One region of the Pantoea sp. PA1 genome, then DNA from elsewhere that is predicted to be linked to it. Evidence: predicted binding sites of a transcription regulator. Region 1 holds the regulator's gene; the other holds the start of a gene.

Evidence for each region. Region 1 encodes CRP, which controls carbon source genes, mostly activating them, when cyclic AMP is high. Its sites were predicted from a motif close to ATGTGANNNNNNTCACAT; they were not measured.
Region 2: pth (aminoacyl-tRNA hydrolase) is a predicted target of CRP. The motif match lies at 2,384-2,401, and genes of this name have one in related genera.

The regions. Positions count from the first base shown of each region.
Region 1 is NZ_JBXGEE010000005.1:19,767-27,869, forward strand. It holds gene AC1V0D_RS17680 (phosphoribulokinase) at 1-530, shown strand, start outside; gene AC1V0D_RS17685 (OsmC family protein) at 1,121-1,525, opposite strand; gene crp (cAMP-activated global transcriptional regulator CRP) at 1,829-2,461, shown strand; gene AC1V0D_RS17695 (YccS/YhfK family putative transporter) at 2,519-4,606, shown strand; gene argD (bifunctional acetylornithine/succinyldiaminopimelate transaminase) at 4,596-5,816, opposite strand; gene AC1V0D_RS17705 (aminodeoxychorismate/anthranilate synthase component II) at 5,898-6,473, opposite strand; gene AC1V0D_RS17710 (putative adenosine monophosphate-protein transferase Fic) at 6,515-7,108, opposite strand; gene AC1V0D_RS17715 (YhfG family protein) at 7,098-7,268, opposite strand; gene ppiA (peptidylprolyl isomerase A) at 7,368-7,940, opposite strand.
Region 2 is NZ_JBXGEE010000001.1:864,342-872,444, forward strand. It holds gene ychF (redox-regulated ATPase YchF) at 438-1,529, opposite strand; gene pth (aminoacyl-tRNA hydrolase) at 1,638-2,225, opposite strand; gene ychH (stress-induced protein YchH) at 2,481-2,756, shown strand; gene AC1V0D_RS04315 (GGDEF domain-containing protein) at 2,753-3,904, opposite strand; gene prs (ribose-phosphate diphosphokinase) at 4,118-5,065, opposite strand; gene ispE (4-(cytidine 5'-diphospho)-2-C-methyl-D-erythritol kinase) at 5,202-6,059, opposite strand; gene lolB (lipoprotein insertase outer membrane protein LolB) at 6,056-6,679, opposite strand; gene hemA (glutamyl-tRNA reductase) at 6,896-8,103, shown strand, end outside.

The sequences.
Region 1 (8,103 bases):
TTACGCCGTGGCAGCCGCTGCCGCAGGACACCGATATTCTGTTCTATGAAGGCCTGCATGGCGGCGTGGTCACCGCGCAGCATAACGTCGCAGAACAGGTGGATCTGCTGGTGGGCGTGGTGCCGATTGTTAACCTTGAATGGATTCAGAAGCTGGTGCGGGACACCAGCGAGCGCGGCCACTCCCGCGAGGCAGTGATGGATTCGGTAGTGCGGTCGATGGAGGATTACATCAACTTCATCACGCCTCAGTTCTCCCGCACCCATATTAACTTTCAGCGCGTGCCGACCGTGGATACCTCGAACCCGTTTGCCGCCCGCGCTATCCCGTCACTGGATGAGAGCTTTGTGGTGATCCACTTTCAGGGACTGGAGGATATCGACTTTCCCTATCTGCTGGCGATGCTGCAGGGGTCGTTTATCTCGCACATCAATACGCTGGTGGTGCCCGGCGGTAAAATGGGGCTGGCGATGGAGCTGATCATGGGGCCGCTGGTGAAGCGGCTGATGGAAGGTAAACGGATAGAGTAAGAGGTCAGCAAAAAACCCTCAGAGAGCAGATGCCTTTTGCAAAAATGTAAAACCGGTTTTTCTGCGGATTAAGGCTTACTGCTGAGCAGGCTTCAGGGAGAATACGCCTTTCGTAAAGACGCAAAACCGCCATTCCTGGCCCGCTATGCTTTGCTACAGGCGTATGCTCCCTTCACTTCATGTCCGGTAGCCGCATCCGGTTTCAGTAAGGCCGCTACAAACAAAACCTGCATACAAAGAATCTGACAGCAACACGAAAGCTCATCATGCAGGGAACCGGGTCAGAAGAGGAAAGCGTCCCGCCGCCCGGATAAAAACGCCGGGAGCGTTTTTGAACAACGCAACGCGTTGGCCCGGCTACGGGCGCACCTCAGGGATGAGGTGCGTAATCGCGCGGGCCGAGCGGCCATGGATTGGCTCAAGCGACTTTCCGATCTGACCCGGTTTCCTGCGCAGGCACGGCCTGACAGCGAACCACCACAAATCGATCCGACCCGGTTTTCTGCGCAGGCACAGTCTCAAAGTGAATTCCCCCATCCAGGCACGGCCTCACACCGGACTGCCAGCAACTTTAAAAAAACCTGCGGCTATTACAGCTCAACCACCTCATAGCTGTGCGTCATCGTCACCCCTTTCCCCAGCATGATGGCCACCGAGCAATATTTTTCAGCAGAAAGATCCACCGCGCGTGAGACCGCTTTATCCTGGAGTGCTTTGCCACTCACGATAAAATGCAGGTTGATGTGCGTAAAGATTCGCGGCGCCTCTTCACGACGTTCTGAGGTCAGTTTTACTTCACAATCAGCCACATCGTTGCGGCCTTTTTGCAGAATTGATACCACATCGATCGCGCTGCATCCGCCCGCCGCCATCAGCACCATCTCCATTGGGCTGGGCGCTTTATCCCCTGAATTGCCATCCATCAGGATCTGATGGCCGGAGGATGACTCACCAAGGAATGTCATCCCTTCTACCCATTTCACTCTTGCCTGCATGATTTTTGCTCCGGAATACGCTGTTTTGTCGCCAGAGTACGCTTTCGCCTGATAAACAGCAATCCAGAGAAATCCGCCCTTAGCTGAAGCGAGACAACAGAAGACAGTCGGCAAAAGCTGTGCTACAAACAGAGCTGAAAATATTTTTCGTCACCCGATGGCGAAGCCGGGAAGAATGATGCGCACTGCGCCTGATGCGGCCCGAATAATTTCCTGAAAAGGAAACGCTTGAAGCTTTCACCGCCTGACAGGGAAAACTGCCCCCTGTATTTTGGGCACGATTACAACAGAGGATAATAGCGAATGGTTCTCGGCAAACCGCAAACAGACCCTACACTCGAATGGTTCCTGTCCCATTGCCATATTCACAAGTATCCATCCAAAAGTACGCTGATTCACCAAGGTGAAAAAGCTGAAACGCTTTACTACATCGTGAAAGGTTCCGTCGCGGTTCTGATTAAAGATGAAGAAGGCAAAGAGATGATTCTTTCCTACCTGAATCAGGGGGATTTCATCGGCGAGCTTGGCCTGTTTGAAGAAGGTCAGGAGCGCAGCGCCTGGGTTCGTGCTAAAAGCGCGTGCGAAGTGGCGGAAATCTCCTACAAGAAATTCCGCCAGCTGATTCAGGTGAACCCTGACATCCTGATGCGACTCTCATCGCAGATGGCGCGTCGCCTGCAGGTGACGTCAGAAAAAGTGGGTAACCTCGCTTTCCTCGACGTGACCGGACGCATTGCACAGACTCTGCTTAATCTGGCGAAACAGCCAGATGCCATGACGCATCCCGACGGCATGCAAATTAAAATTACCCGTCAGGAAATTGGCCAGATTGTAGGTTGTTCACGCGAAACCGTGGGCCGTATTCTGAAGATGCTGGAAGATCAGAATCTGATCTCTGCACACGGTAAAACCATCGTCGTTTACGGCACCCGCTAATTCCTGTCATCCACGGCGTGATGTTCGCATCACGCCGTTATTGTTTGTGCTGAGCCGATGTGGCGTCGAATTATTTATCACCCTGAAGTGAACTATGCCCTGCGGCAAACGCTGGTGCTCTGCCTGCCGGTCGCGCTGGGCTGGCTGGCTGGCGACCTGCAAAAAGGTCTGCTGTTCTCGTTAGTCCCCGCCTGCTGCAACATTGCCGGTCTCGATACCCCGCATAAACGCTTCTTCAAACGTCTGATTGTGGGCGGCAGCCTGTTTGCGCTTGGCAGCTTCCTGATCCAGTGGCTTACCCTGCATGCGGTTCCGCTGCCGCTAATCCTGTTTGCGATGCCCCTGTTGCTGGGTGTCACCGGGGAGATCAGCCCGCTGCATGGCCGCCTGCTCTCCGGCACCCTCATCGCCGCTATTTTTACCCTGAGCCTGACGGGCCGCATGCCCATCTATGTGCCGCCGCTGCTCTATATCGGCGGCACCCTCTGGTATGGCGTGTTTAACTGGTTCTGGTTCTGGCTGTGGAAAGAGCAGCCGATGCGCGAAAGCCTGAGTCTGATCTACCGCGAGCTGGCGAACTACTGCGACGCCAAATATACCCTGCTGACGCAGCTGACCGATCCGGAGAAGGCGCTGCCGCCGCTGCTGGCTCGCCAGCAGAAAGTGGTCGATTTGATCAACACCTGTTATCAGCAGATGCATATGCTGTCGGCGAGCCGCGACAATAGCCATAAACGGCTGACGCGCGCCTTTCAGGTGGCGCTGGATCTGCAGGAGCACATCTCGGTCAGCCTGCACCGGCCGGAAGAGGTGCAGAAACTGGTTGAGCAGAGCCATGCTGAAGCGGTGATCCGCTGGAACGCCAAAACCATCTCAGCCCGGCTGCGGGTGCTGGCCGATACCATTCTCTACCACCAGTTAGCCGATCGTTTTGCGATGGATAAACAGCTTGGCGCGCTGGAGAAGATCGCCCGTCAGCATCCCGACAATCCGGTGGGCCACTTCTGCCTTTATCACTTCAACCGCATTGCGCGGGTGCTGCGCACCCAGAAACCGCTTTACCAGCGCGACCTGATGGCTGACCGCCAGCGCCGTCTGCCGCTGCTCCCGGCGCTGCGCAGCTACCTCTCATTTCGCTCCTCAGCGCTGCGCACTGCCGGTCGCTTTGCGGTCATGCTGATGCTGGGCAGCGCGCTGGCGCTCTTCTTCAACATCCCTAAGCCCTACTGGATTCTGATGACGATCATGTTCGTCAGCCAGAACGGCTACAGCGCCACCCGCGTCCGTATCCAGCACCGTGCGCTCGGCACCTTTGCCGGTCTGGTGGTCGCGGCGGCCACACTGCGTCTGGCGGTGCCGGAACCTGTCGTCCTGCTGGTGATGCTGGCGATTACCTTTATCAGCTATCGCTTTACCCGTCAGTTTTATGGCTGGTCGATGATTGGCTTTACGGTCACCGCGGTTTACTCGCTGCAGCTCCTCTCACTGAATGGCGCGCAGTTTCTGCTGCCGCGACTGATGGATACGCTGATGGGCTGTCTGATCGCCTTTGGCGGCATGATCTGGCTCTGGCCGCAGTGGCAGAGTGGCTTACTGCGGCAAAATGCCCATGACGCGCTGGAAACCTATCAGGATGCGCTGCGCCTCCTGCTGGGAGAGGAACAGGCACCCGGCAAACTGGCTTATCAGCGTGTGCAGGTGAATCAGGCGCACAATGCGCTGTTTAACTCGCTGAATCAGGCGATGCAGGAGCCGGGTTTCAACGCCCAGTATCTGAAAGATATGCGGCTCTGGGTCACGCACAGCCAGTTTATCGTCGAGCACATCAATGCGATGACCATTCTGGCGCGTGAGCACACCATGCTGACCCCCTCGCTGGCGGAACGTTACCTGCAATCCTGTGAGATCGCGCTGCAACGCTGTCAGCAGCGGCTGGAATATGAGGGTGCCAGTTCGCAGGTTAATCTGCTGGATGAGCTGGGGAATATCAGTGAAGGACCGGTAACGGTGGTGGAGCAGCATGTGCGACGCATTCTCGATCATCTCAGCGTCATGCACACCATCTCCTCGCTGGCGTGGAGCCAGCGACCACAACATGGCCGCTGGCTGATCAGACACTTACGGAAAAAATCCGCTAGCCGTTGAGCACTTTGCCGACAGCCGTGGCAAAGCGGCTCATGCCCTCTTCGATGTCAGCAGGCTCGATGATCAGCGACGGGGCAAAACGCATCACGTCGGTGCCGGCGACCAGCACCATCACGCCTTCAGCGGCCGCGGCATTGAGGATGTCGCGCGACCGTCCGGCATGCTGCGGTTTCAGCGCCGCGCCAATCAGCAGCCCCTTGCCGCGAATATCGCTGAACAGATCGTACTTCGCATCGATAGCCTGTAAGGCGGTCACAAAGTGCTGACGACGCGCCTCAACGCCTGACAGCACCTCTGGCGTATTGATGATATCGAGTGCGGTTTCGGCAATGGCACAGGCCAGCGGGTTGCCGCCGTAGGTGGTGCCATGCACGCCTGGCGCCATCGTCGAGGCGATCTCATTAGTGGTCAGCATGGCGCTGACCGGGAAACCGCCGCCCAGCGCTTTGGCTGAGGTCAGGATATCGGGCTGAACACCATAGTGCTCATAGGCGAACAGCTTGCCGCTGCGGCCCATACCGCTCTGCACTTCGTCCAGCACCAGCAGCGCCTGATGCTTATCGCACAGCTCACGCAGTCCCTGCATAAAGGCCTGCGTCGCGGGCATCACGCCGCCTTCGCCCTGAATCGGTTCCACCACAATGGCGCAGGTGTGATCGTCGATAACCGCTTTTACCGCCTCCAGGTCGTTGAACGGCACATGCACGATGTCCGCCGGTTTCGGGCCGAAGCCGTCTGAATATTTTGGCTGACCACCAACCGTGACAGTAAACAGCGTCCGCCCGTGGAAGGCGTTATGAAAGGCGATGATCTTACTTTTGAAAGGGCTGTGTCGTTTGCAGGCGTAGTAACGCGCCAGCTTAAAGGCGGCTTCGTTCGCTTCGGCACCGGAGTTGGCAAAGAAAACGCGCTCCGCAAAGGTGGACTGGATCAGCTTACTGGCCAGGCGCAGGGCCGGTTCGTTGGTGAAAACGTTGCTGGTGTGCCACAGGGTTTCGCCCTGGCTTTTCAGCGCCTCCACCAGCGCCGGATGGCAGTGGCCCAGTGCGGTGACGGCGATCCCGCCGGAGAAATCGATATACTCTTTGCCCTGCTGATCCCATACACGACTGCCTTTGCCTTTTACCGGCACAAACTGCGCAGGTGCATAAACAGGCAAAATAACGTTATCGAACGTCTCCCGGGTAACCGCAATTTTTTCCGCCGCCATTGATGACCCCATTTGAATGATAGTTGTGCAACATTGAAATAATAATCACAAAATATGCATAAAAAATCACTCAAAGGCAACTTATTGCGTCAGGAAATTGCGCAGCAGCTGATGACCCTGCTCGCTGAGAATGCTCTCGGGATGAAACTGCACGCCTTCCAGCGCCAGCGTTTTGTGGCGGAAACCCATGATCTCGTCAGGCTCACCGTCGCGCAGACTCCAGGCGGTGACCTCGAACGCATCGGGCAGCGTCTCGCGCTGCACGATCAGCGAATGGTAACGGGTGACCGTCAGGGGATTGTTGAGATCGCGGAACACACCTTTGCCGGTGTGCTGAATGGCGGAGGTTTTGCCGTGCATCACCTGACGGGCGCGCACCACCTGCGCACCATACGCCTGCGCGATAGCCTGATGACCCAGACAAACGCCCAGCACCGGCAGCTGCCCGGCAAAGTGGCGGATGGCCGCCAGTGAGATCCCCGACTCCGAAGGCGTACAGGGGCCGGGGGAGATCACCAGATGGGTCAGCGGTAAGGCAGCCATCTGCTCCAGCGTGATGGCGTCATTGCGCACCACCTTAACCTGCGCATCCAGTTCGCAGAAATATTGATAAAGATTCCAGGTAAAGGAGTCGTAGTTGTCGATAAGCAGCAGCATGACTGATCCAGAATGATAAACCGCGCCGCTATTCTACGTGGTTAAGCCGCCTCACTCACCACTTTCGCAAAAACCGCCTCCAGCGGAGCCAGATCGCCCGCCACACCAGCCTGATTAGCCGCTTTCCAGCTCTCCGCATCGGTCTCTTCCCACGTCAGCAGATACCCGGCATGCAGCGCCAGCTGTTCGAAGAAGATGCGCTGAGCCCGCCCGTTGCCATGGCGGAACGGATGCAGCATGTTGATTTCACAATAGTAGTGGGCGATACGCGGGATAAAGGCATCACGCGGGAGGTCAGCCAGCCCCTTCTCCTCTTCCAGCGCGGCCATCAGGGCGTTGCCCTCTTTTTCGATATATTCGAAATGACAGAACGGCGTCTCATCGCGCCAGATATCGATGGTGCGCAGTTCACCGGCCCAGCTGTAGAGATCCTGGAACAGGGTGCGGTGAATCTGACGCAGCCAGGGCAAACCGGGGTTGCGGGGCCCCAGTTCCAGCGTGGCGAGACGCGCCGCACTGAAGCTCAGCTCCGCCTTACGCAACTGGGCGGCATCGTGGATTTCGGCCAGATTTTTCAGCACATTGTCGTGCTGCCACAGGTAAGGGTCCTGGCTGACGGCGCTGTTAGAGTCCATATTGCCTCCTCAGTGACGCCAGACGTGTTTCCGCATCGTCACTCTTCACGCTGATCTCATTTGGTGTGAAGCCCTCCAGCCGACAGCTGGCCTGATAGCTGGCGCTGCGCCGCTGTTGCCACAGTGTGACCTTCTGTTTTTCGGTGAGTTTGTTCGCCATGCCGCCTCCTGCTCAGGTTTTTGCCCTAAGTATAAGAGCAAATTCTGGCTTTGCCGGAGGCGGCGGGCGATCGCCATCCGCAGATGGCGACAAAAGGCGTTAAGGCAGGACTTTCGCGGAGAGGATAACGACCGGTTTAGACGGGACATTCTGGTAAGGGCCAACATCTTTGGTCGGCACCTGAGAAATTTTTTCAACCACATCCTGGCCTTTCACAATCTTACCGAAAACGGCGTAGCCAAAATCGCGCTGTCCATGGTCAAGGAAGGCGTTATCCGCCACGTTGAGGAAGAACTGGCTGGTCGCGCTGTCTTTATCCGCAGTACGCGCCATCGAGATGGTGCCACGCAGGTTGCGCAGGCCATTATCGGCTTCATTTTTGATCGGCGCGTTGGTCTGCTTCTGCTGCATATCGGTGGTGAAACCGCCGCCCTGCACCATAAAGCCCGGGATCACGCGGTGAAAAATGGTGTTGTTGTAAAAACCGCTGTTAACGTAATCAACGAAGTTTTTTACGGTAACCGGCGCTTTCTGGTTATTCAGTTCGAGTTCGATATTACCGGCGGAGGTGGTAAGCAGAACGTGCGTGTCGCCTTTTGCGGCCAGCGCCTGGGCGGAAACAGAGGAGAGCGCTAACAGGGTAATGGCCGCTGTTAAAGTACGTTTGAACATGAAAGATTCCTTACCCTGGAGAGTGGGGATCGAAAAAAGTGATTAAGTGTAAAGAGCATGGAATACAAGAGCCAGCGTTTTACCTATATTTACGCTGCCTGCGCAAAAGCGAGACGCAAACGTTAACCCTCAGCAATTACGTGATTAAAATCACACAACACAT
Region 2 (8,103 bases), on a different contig from region 1:
CGTGCAGCCAGTGATAAGCAGCAATGAAATCGATGCTCATCTCGCAGATTTCGTGTCATTTAATATCTTTCACGCGATGCAAAATGGTGCAACAAAAGCTCGTTGGTCAATGAGTAAACATTAATCCTGTCAAAGGCGGAAAATCAGACAGATTATTTATCGGTTCAGTATCCGCTTATGGCACGGAACGGACAAGTTAACTGGGCTGAAGGTCTGCTTTGAGCCGGGAGTTCAATTGACGGATAGAACACACTTATTGAATCGCTCTGCGAGTCAATGGAAGAAAATCGTACTCATCCCCATACTCATCTTTAACTGCGTTGTGACGAGGTGATTCGAGACGTTGTGAAATGAAAAATCCACGCAATTGCGTGGATTTAAAGTTTTTTCCGGCGCTCATAAGATTCAATGAAACCCCATGAAACAGCAGATTTTAATCAGACGTTAAACAGGAAGTTCATCACATCGCCATCTTTCACGATGTACTCTTTCCCTTCTGAACGCATCTTTCCAGCTTCTTTCGCACCCTGTTCACCCTTGCAGGCGATAAAGTCATCAAATGCGATGGTCTGCGCGCGGATAAAGCCTTTTTCGAAGTCGGTGTGAATTTTACCGGCAGCCTGAGGGGCAGTCGCGCCCACCGGGATAGTCCAGGCACGCACTTCTTTCACGCCTGCGGTGAAATAGGTCTGCAGGTTCAGCAGGGCGTAACCGGCGCGGATCACGCGGTTCAGGCCCGGCTCTTCCAGTCCCAGCTCCGCCATGAACTCGTCACGCTCTTCATCTTCCAGCTCGGCGATATCAGATTCCACTGCGGCACACACCGGTACCACCACTGAACCTTCCGCTGCTGCGATAGCGCGAACCTGATCCAGATAGGGGTTGTTCTCAAAACCGTCTTCATTGACGTTAGCAATGTACATGGTCGGTTTCAGGGTCAGGAAGCTCAGATAGCGAATCGCCGCTTTCTCATCGGCATCCAGATTCAGAGAGCGCAGCATGCCCGCTTCAGAGAGGTGCGGCAGGCATTTTTCCAGCGCAGCCAGCTCGGCTTTCGCATCTTTGTCGCCGCCTTTGGCTTTCTTCTGCACGCGCTGAATCGCACGCTCACAGGTATCAAGGTCAGAAAGTGCCAGCTCGGTGTTAATCACGTCGATATCTTCCGCCGGGTTAACTTTACCCGCGACGTGGATGATGTTGTCATTTTCAAAGCAGCGCACCACGTGACCGATCGCTTCGGTTTCACGGATGTTAGTCAGGAACTGGTTGCCCAGGCCCTCACCCTTAGACGCGCCTTTCACCAGACCCGCGATATCGACGAATTCCATGGTAGTCGGCACCACGCGCTGCGGCTTAACAATCTCCGAGAGCTGGTCGAGACGCAGGTCAGGCATAGGCACCACGCCCGTGTTAGGCTCAATGGTGCAGAAGGGGAAGTTAGCCGCTTCGATACCCGCTTTGGTCAGCGCGTTAAACAGAGTGGATTTACCGACGTTCGGCAGGCCCACGATACCGCATTTGAATCCCATGGTTTGATACCCTTTATAACTGGATGGACAGTGCGCCCGATGGCGAGCTGTCGGAGAAGAATTGAAAAATTCCGCGCATTATACACGGAATCGCGACGATTCGGGCGTTTAAGCAGGTTTGAAGGCGTGCAGCCGGTTCATGGCTTTGATGCGATCCTCTTTCAGCCACAGCTCAGTGCAGCGCGCCGCCTCATCAATGGCTTCATCAATCAGCTTCTGCTCGCTGACGGGCGGTTTACCCAGCACAAATCCGGTCACCTTATTGCGATCGCCGGGATGGCCGATACCGATGCGCAGGCGGTGAAAATTGTTGTTGTTGCCCAGTTTGCTGATGATGTCTTTCAGACCGTTATGGCCGCCGTGGCCGCCACCCTGCTTAAATTTCGCGACGCCGGCCGGTAAATCGAGTTCATCATGCGCCACCAGAATCTCTTCAGGCGCGATGCGATAAAAGGTCGCCATCGCCGCCACCGCTTTACCGCTCAGGTTCATAAAGGTGGTCGGCACCAGCAGGCGGACATCCTCTCCGGCTATCGCCAGACGGGCGGTGTAGCCATAGAATTTGCCTTCCTCTTTCAGAGACTGATTGTGGCGTTCCGCCAGTAAATCCAGATACCAGGCACCCGCATTATGGCGCGTGGCGGCATATTCAGCGCCAGGATTGGCCAGTCCCACAATCAGTTTAATGCTGCTCACAATGATTATCCTGCTGTTATCGCGAAAGGGCGTTAGTTTACTTCGCGACAGGCGAGATGACAAAGCAGAAGCAGTCAAATGGTTCATCAGCGTGATTAATCATTTTCTATCGGAATCAACAGTCTGCAATCAGGACCAGGCGAAGCTTTATGGTTGATGTGTGATCCAGCCCGCATCGCGGGGCTGAGCCATTGCCTAAACTTATGACACTTAACATTGTGTGCGGTTATTGGCTCTTATGGATGGAGGTGCATTATGAAACATCATCACTGCCGTGTAGCGGGTAACACGCTAATGGTACTGGGATTAGTTACCATGGTTCTGGGCGTGGGTTTCTCTATTATGAACCAGCTGCCCGCGCTCGATCTGCCTCAGTCTCTGGCGCAGGGCGCTATCTTCAGCATCTTTATTGGTGCGCTGCTCTGGCTGGTGGGCGCCCGTGTCAGTGGCCGGGAAAAGATAGAAGATCGTTATTACTGGGTGCGTCACTATGACCAGCGCTGCCGCCGGTCACATAACTCACACCACTAAATAATGGCAGCAGGCAGCGGATGCTGCGCGGTGCGGTTTCGGCCGCTGGCCTTGGCGTGGTAGAGCGCCGCATCCGCCTGCACCAGTAACGCTTCAAAACCCTGCTGATGATGTGTGGCCGTAGCAAAGCCAATGCTGACCGAATAGGCAATCGCATTATGTTGTGATGCACAGACCGCCAGCCGGATTGTCTCACACCACGCTTCTGTCTCCTGTGCCGTCGCCGTAATGATGGCCGCAAACTCCTCTCCGCCCAGTCGCGCAAAACGTCCCCCCGCCGGAATCAGTGCGCTCACCACCTCGCAAAAGTGGATCAGAATCTGGTCGCCCTGCTGATGCCCGTAGCGATCGTTGATGCTTTTGAAATGGTCCAGGTCAAACAGGATGGCGCTGAAGGGCCGGTTCTGGCGATGGCATCGCGCCGCAATGTTCTCTGCTTCGCTGAACAGGGCGCGGCGGTTCCAGACGCGGGTCAGCGGGTCGTGCAGCGAAGCATGTTTCAGGGTCTGCTGCATCCGTTCATTCACCATCGCCAGGATGGTGAAGGTGAGGCCAATAACAAACAGAATCGACTCCAGGATAACGTAAACCGAGAAAGCCGACCCGCCAATCGCGCCTGGCAGCCCGCTGGCAACGGCGCTATCCAGAAGCAGCCGGGCCAGATGGAACAGCAGATGGATCCAGAGCAGCAGCTGGGCCGGCCAGAAGGTGGCTTTCAGCGTCTCTCGAGCCAGCCAGACCAGCTGGATCAGGGCGGCGGTATAGGCGACGCAGGCAAGACAGAGCACTACTACTCGTTTCGGCAGGCTGTCGTAAAATGCCGGGAAACAGCAGAGCAGCGCCCAGAGCAGGGCACCCAGCAGCCAGTGGCTGCCGATGGGTTTGCCACAGAAGCGGCGAAAGGCATTCAGCAACCCGCCATAGGCCAGCATCACCAGCACGTTCCCGACAGCCACTGGCAGAAAATGGAAGCCGCTGCTGCGCAGGCTGCTTAAAAAGACCGCCACCAGCGTCAGGACCAGCGACAGCAGGGTAAAGCCCAGCACGCGATCGTACTGCGATCCGACCCAGGCAAAAATCATGATCAGGCTTAAAAAGCCCAGCACATAGAGCTCGCAAATAAACAGGGTATAGATATCGAGAGTCATGATGGCCGGGTTCTGGTGAGAAATGGGCAGCAAATTACCATTTAACGGCAGCGGGCAGAAGCGGGAAACGAGGCCATTGATGAAAAGAGTGCGTGGCGTTGCAAACCGGGGCGAACGGGAAAATTTATCGCGCTAATCTCAGAAAAAGAAGAGAGTTAAGCGGGCAGGAACAGGCATAAAAAAACCGGGCACAGGGCCCGGTTTCCGCGAAGATTAATGCTCGAACATCGCCGAGATGGACTCTTCGTTACTGATGCGGCGAATGGCTTCAGCCAGCATGCCTGAGAGGGTCAGTGTGCGCACGTTCGGCAGCGCCCTGATCTCTTCAGAGAGAGGGATGGTGTCACAGACAATCACCTGATCGAGCACCGATTTACGCAGGTTTTCAACCGCGTTGCCGGAGAAGATTGGGTGGGTTGCATAAGCAAACACGCGTTTGGCACCACGCTCTTTCAGCGCTTCAGCCGCTTTGCACAGCGTGCCGCCGGTGTCGATCATGTCGTCGACCAGCACGCAGTCGCGGCCAGCAACGTCACCAATAATATGCATCACCTGAGAGACGTTCGCGCGCGGGCGACGTTTATCGATGATAGCCATATCGGTGTCGTTCAGCAGTTTAGCGATAGCACGGGCACGTACTACGCCACCAATATCGGGAGAAACAACAATCGGGTTTTCCAGTCCGATCTGCATCATATCTTCCAGCAGGATCGGGCTGCCAAATACGTTATCAACCGGGACGTCGAAGAAGCCCTGGATCTGCTCGGCGTGCAGGTCAACCGTCAGAACACGGTCAACACCGACGCTGGAAAGGAAGTCAGCCACAACTTTAGCGGTGATCGGCACACGCGCAGAGCGCACGCGGCGATCCTGACGGGCATAGCCAAAGTAGGGGATGACTGCGGTAATACGACCAGCAGAAGCACGACGCAGCGCGTCGACCATCACAACCAGTTCCATCAGATTATCGTTGGTGGGGGCACAGGTGGACTGGATGATGAAAATATCACCACCGCGTACATTTTCGTTGATCTGTACGCTCACTTCACCATCGCTGAAACGTCCGACAGCGGCGTCTCCCAGACTGGTGTAAAGGCGGTTGGCAATACGTTGTGCTAGTTCCGGGGTGGCGTTACCAGCAAATAGCTTCATATCAGGCACGAGAAGAACCTCAGGCTTTGCGTCCAGAGAATGAACGACATGACCGTAACCGGCGTGCACGGTCATGGGCGTTCACACGGGTGTGTTGATGCAAAAGGTGCAGTGTCCGGAACGTGGTGACACTGTCACGCTTTTGCTAATCGCCTCGCAGGGTACGCTGTAGCGGCGACACGTTAACGCCCCGGGCTACAAATCCGCGCACCCCATTCGGGGCAAGCTCCAGCACCTGGCGGGCAGCAGACTCGGTGTCAAATTCAGCAAACACACAAGCGCCCGTGCCAGTCAGGCGTGACGGCGCGTATTCTAGCAGCCAGGAAACAAGCTCATCAACCTCGCGAAAACGTTTTCTTACCACTGCTTCACAATCGTTGGCGAAGGGGGAGGCTAAAAGTGTCGATAAACTGCGCGCTGGGGTGTCACGCGTCAGGTCGGGATCGCCGAACACCACCGGCGTGCTGATATGCACGCCAGGGTGCGCAACGAGGTACCATTTTTCAGCCGGGTCGGCAGGCTGAAGCTCTTCGCCCACGCCCTGCGCAAACGCCGCGAAGCCGTGGACAAACACCGGGACATCAGCACCGAGCGTCACACCCATCGCCGCCAGTTCTTCTGTCGAAAAGCCGGTCTGCCACAGATGATTCAGCGCCACCAGCACGGTAGCGGCATCAGACGAGCCGCCGCCGATGCCGCCCCCCATGGGCAGTCTCTTCTCGATAGCAATCTGCGCACCCGCGCTGGCAGAAAGGCGATTGCTCTGCAGCGCCGCCTGTTTCAGCAGGTTCGCGGCGCGCACAATCAGGTTGTCCTCGTCTGCCACACCCGCCAGCGGCGTCAGCAGCTGAATGCGACCGCTCTGGTCAGCATGAATCTGCAGTTCGTCACCGTAATCGAGAAACTGAAACAGCGTCTGCAGGTTGTGGTAGCCGTCGGGCCGACGGCCGGTAATGTAGAGAAAAAGATTCAGTTTTGCCGGGGCGGGCCAGTGGGTGATCATTGAACGGTCCAGCTGTCCATGCGCAGTTTAATCCGCTGGTCACCCTCTTTCAGCTCCAGGCTGGAAGGAAGTGGCGGAGTCACTTTGCTGTCGTAACCGGCGATGGAGACCTGCCAGGTCTGACCGTCGCGGCTGTAGTTCAGGCTGCGCAGCTGATAACTCTCGTTGAGCTGATAGTCGCTGGCATCGCCTGGCAGACCCATCATCCACTGACGCAGGTTAGCCAGCGGGATGTCCATGCCGGTTAACTGGGAAATCATCTTCTGTGCATCGTTGCTGACGTAACGCTTGCCCTTGTTATCGACAATCTGCACGACCGAGCCCTGCGCATCCAGCTGCAGCTCGGTGCTGCCCAGCGGATTGGTCAGCAGCAGGCGATAGCGGTCAGGCGCGGTCTGCTGCCAGTTGAAGCGGGCATACACTTTCTGTTTGTCGGAGAGGTAGGCAAAGGCGCCGCGGGTCTGATAATGCGTGACCTTTGAGACCGCCTGCTGATGCTGTTGCCACTGCGGCGCGGTGACGCTGGGGCCCGGACCCTGCGGTTTGTTGACGCTACAGGCCGCCAGCAGCACGCTGGCAAGGGGCAAAAGGCGCAACAGATTGCGTGGTGAAGTAAGCATCAAGTGGTCATCTCCTCGGACACATTTATTATTGGCAACGGATAACGCTAACCGTCACGGTTTTAACCGTCAATGCTGTTATGCAGCAAATTGCGTATGATCGGGTTAATCTTATTACAGTCATAGCCTTTGTATGGCTTTTCTTGATCTGTCGCATCTTGTAGAATGCGCCTCACAAAACCCTGACATTATTGGGACATCCCAACCAAAATCACCATGACGCTGCTCGCTCTCGGAATCAACCACAAGACCGCCCCCATTGCTCTGCGCGAACGTGTTACGTTCGGGCCGGAGACGCTTGAGCAGGCCTTAAACAGCCTGTTATCACAGCCAATGGTGCAGAGCGGCGTGGTGCTGTCCACCTGTAACCGGACTGAGCTCTACCTGAGTGTAGAGCAGCAGGCGGATTTACAGGCGCGTCTGGTGAGCTGGCTGTGCAATTATCATCAGCTGAATGAAGAGGATGTGCGTAACAGCCTCTACTGGCATCAGGATAATGAGGCGGTCAGCCACCTGATGCGGGTCGCCAGCGGACTCGATTCCCTGGTGCTGGGCGAACCGCAGATCCTCGGTCAGGTGAAAAAAGCGTTTGCCGACTCCTCACGTGGTCAGGCGCTGAGCAGTGAACTGGAGCGCATGTTCCAGAAAACCTTCTCGGTGGCCAAACGCGTGCGCACGGAAACCGACATCGGTGCCAATGCCGTTTCGGTGGCGTTCGCGGCCTGTACGCTGGCCCGTCAGATCTTTGAATCACTCTCCACCGTCAATGTCATGCTGGTCGGCGCCGGTGAGACCATCGAGCTGGTGGCCCGCCACCTGCGCGAACACCAGGTCAAAAATCTGATCATCGCCAACCGCACCCGCGAGCGCGCCGAAACGCTGGCGTCGGAAGTGGGTGCCGAGGTGATTACCCTGGCGGAGATCGACGCCCGTCTGGCGGAGGCGGACATTATTATCTCCTCCACCGCCAGTCCGTTACCGATTATCGGTAAGGGGATGATGGAGCGCGCCCTGAAAGCGCGTCGTAATAAGCCGATGCTGCTGGTGGATATTGCCGTGCCGCGCGACGTCGAGCCGGAAGTGGGCGATCTGCCTAACGCCTATCTCTACAGCGTGGACGATCTGCAGGCGATTATCGAGCAGAACCTGGCGCAGCGCAAAGCGGCGGCAGTGCAGGCCGAAAGCATCGTGGTGCAGGAAAGCAGCGAATTTATGGCGTGGCTGCGCTCGCAGGGCGCGGTGAACACCATCCGGGAATATCGATCTCAGGCGGATGAGATCCGCGCTGAGCTGGAAGGCCGTGCGCTGCAGGCGCTGCAGCAGGGCACCGATCCGCAGAAAGTTCTGCAGGAACTGGCGCACAAGCTGACCAACCGTTTAATACATGCCCCAACCAAATCACTTCAGCAGGCCGCCCGCGACGG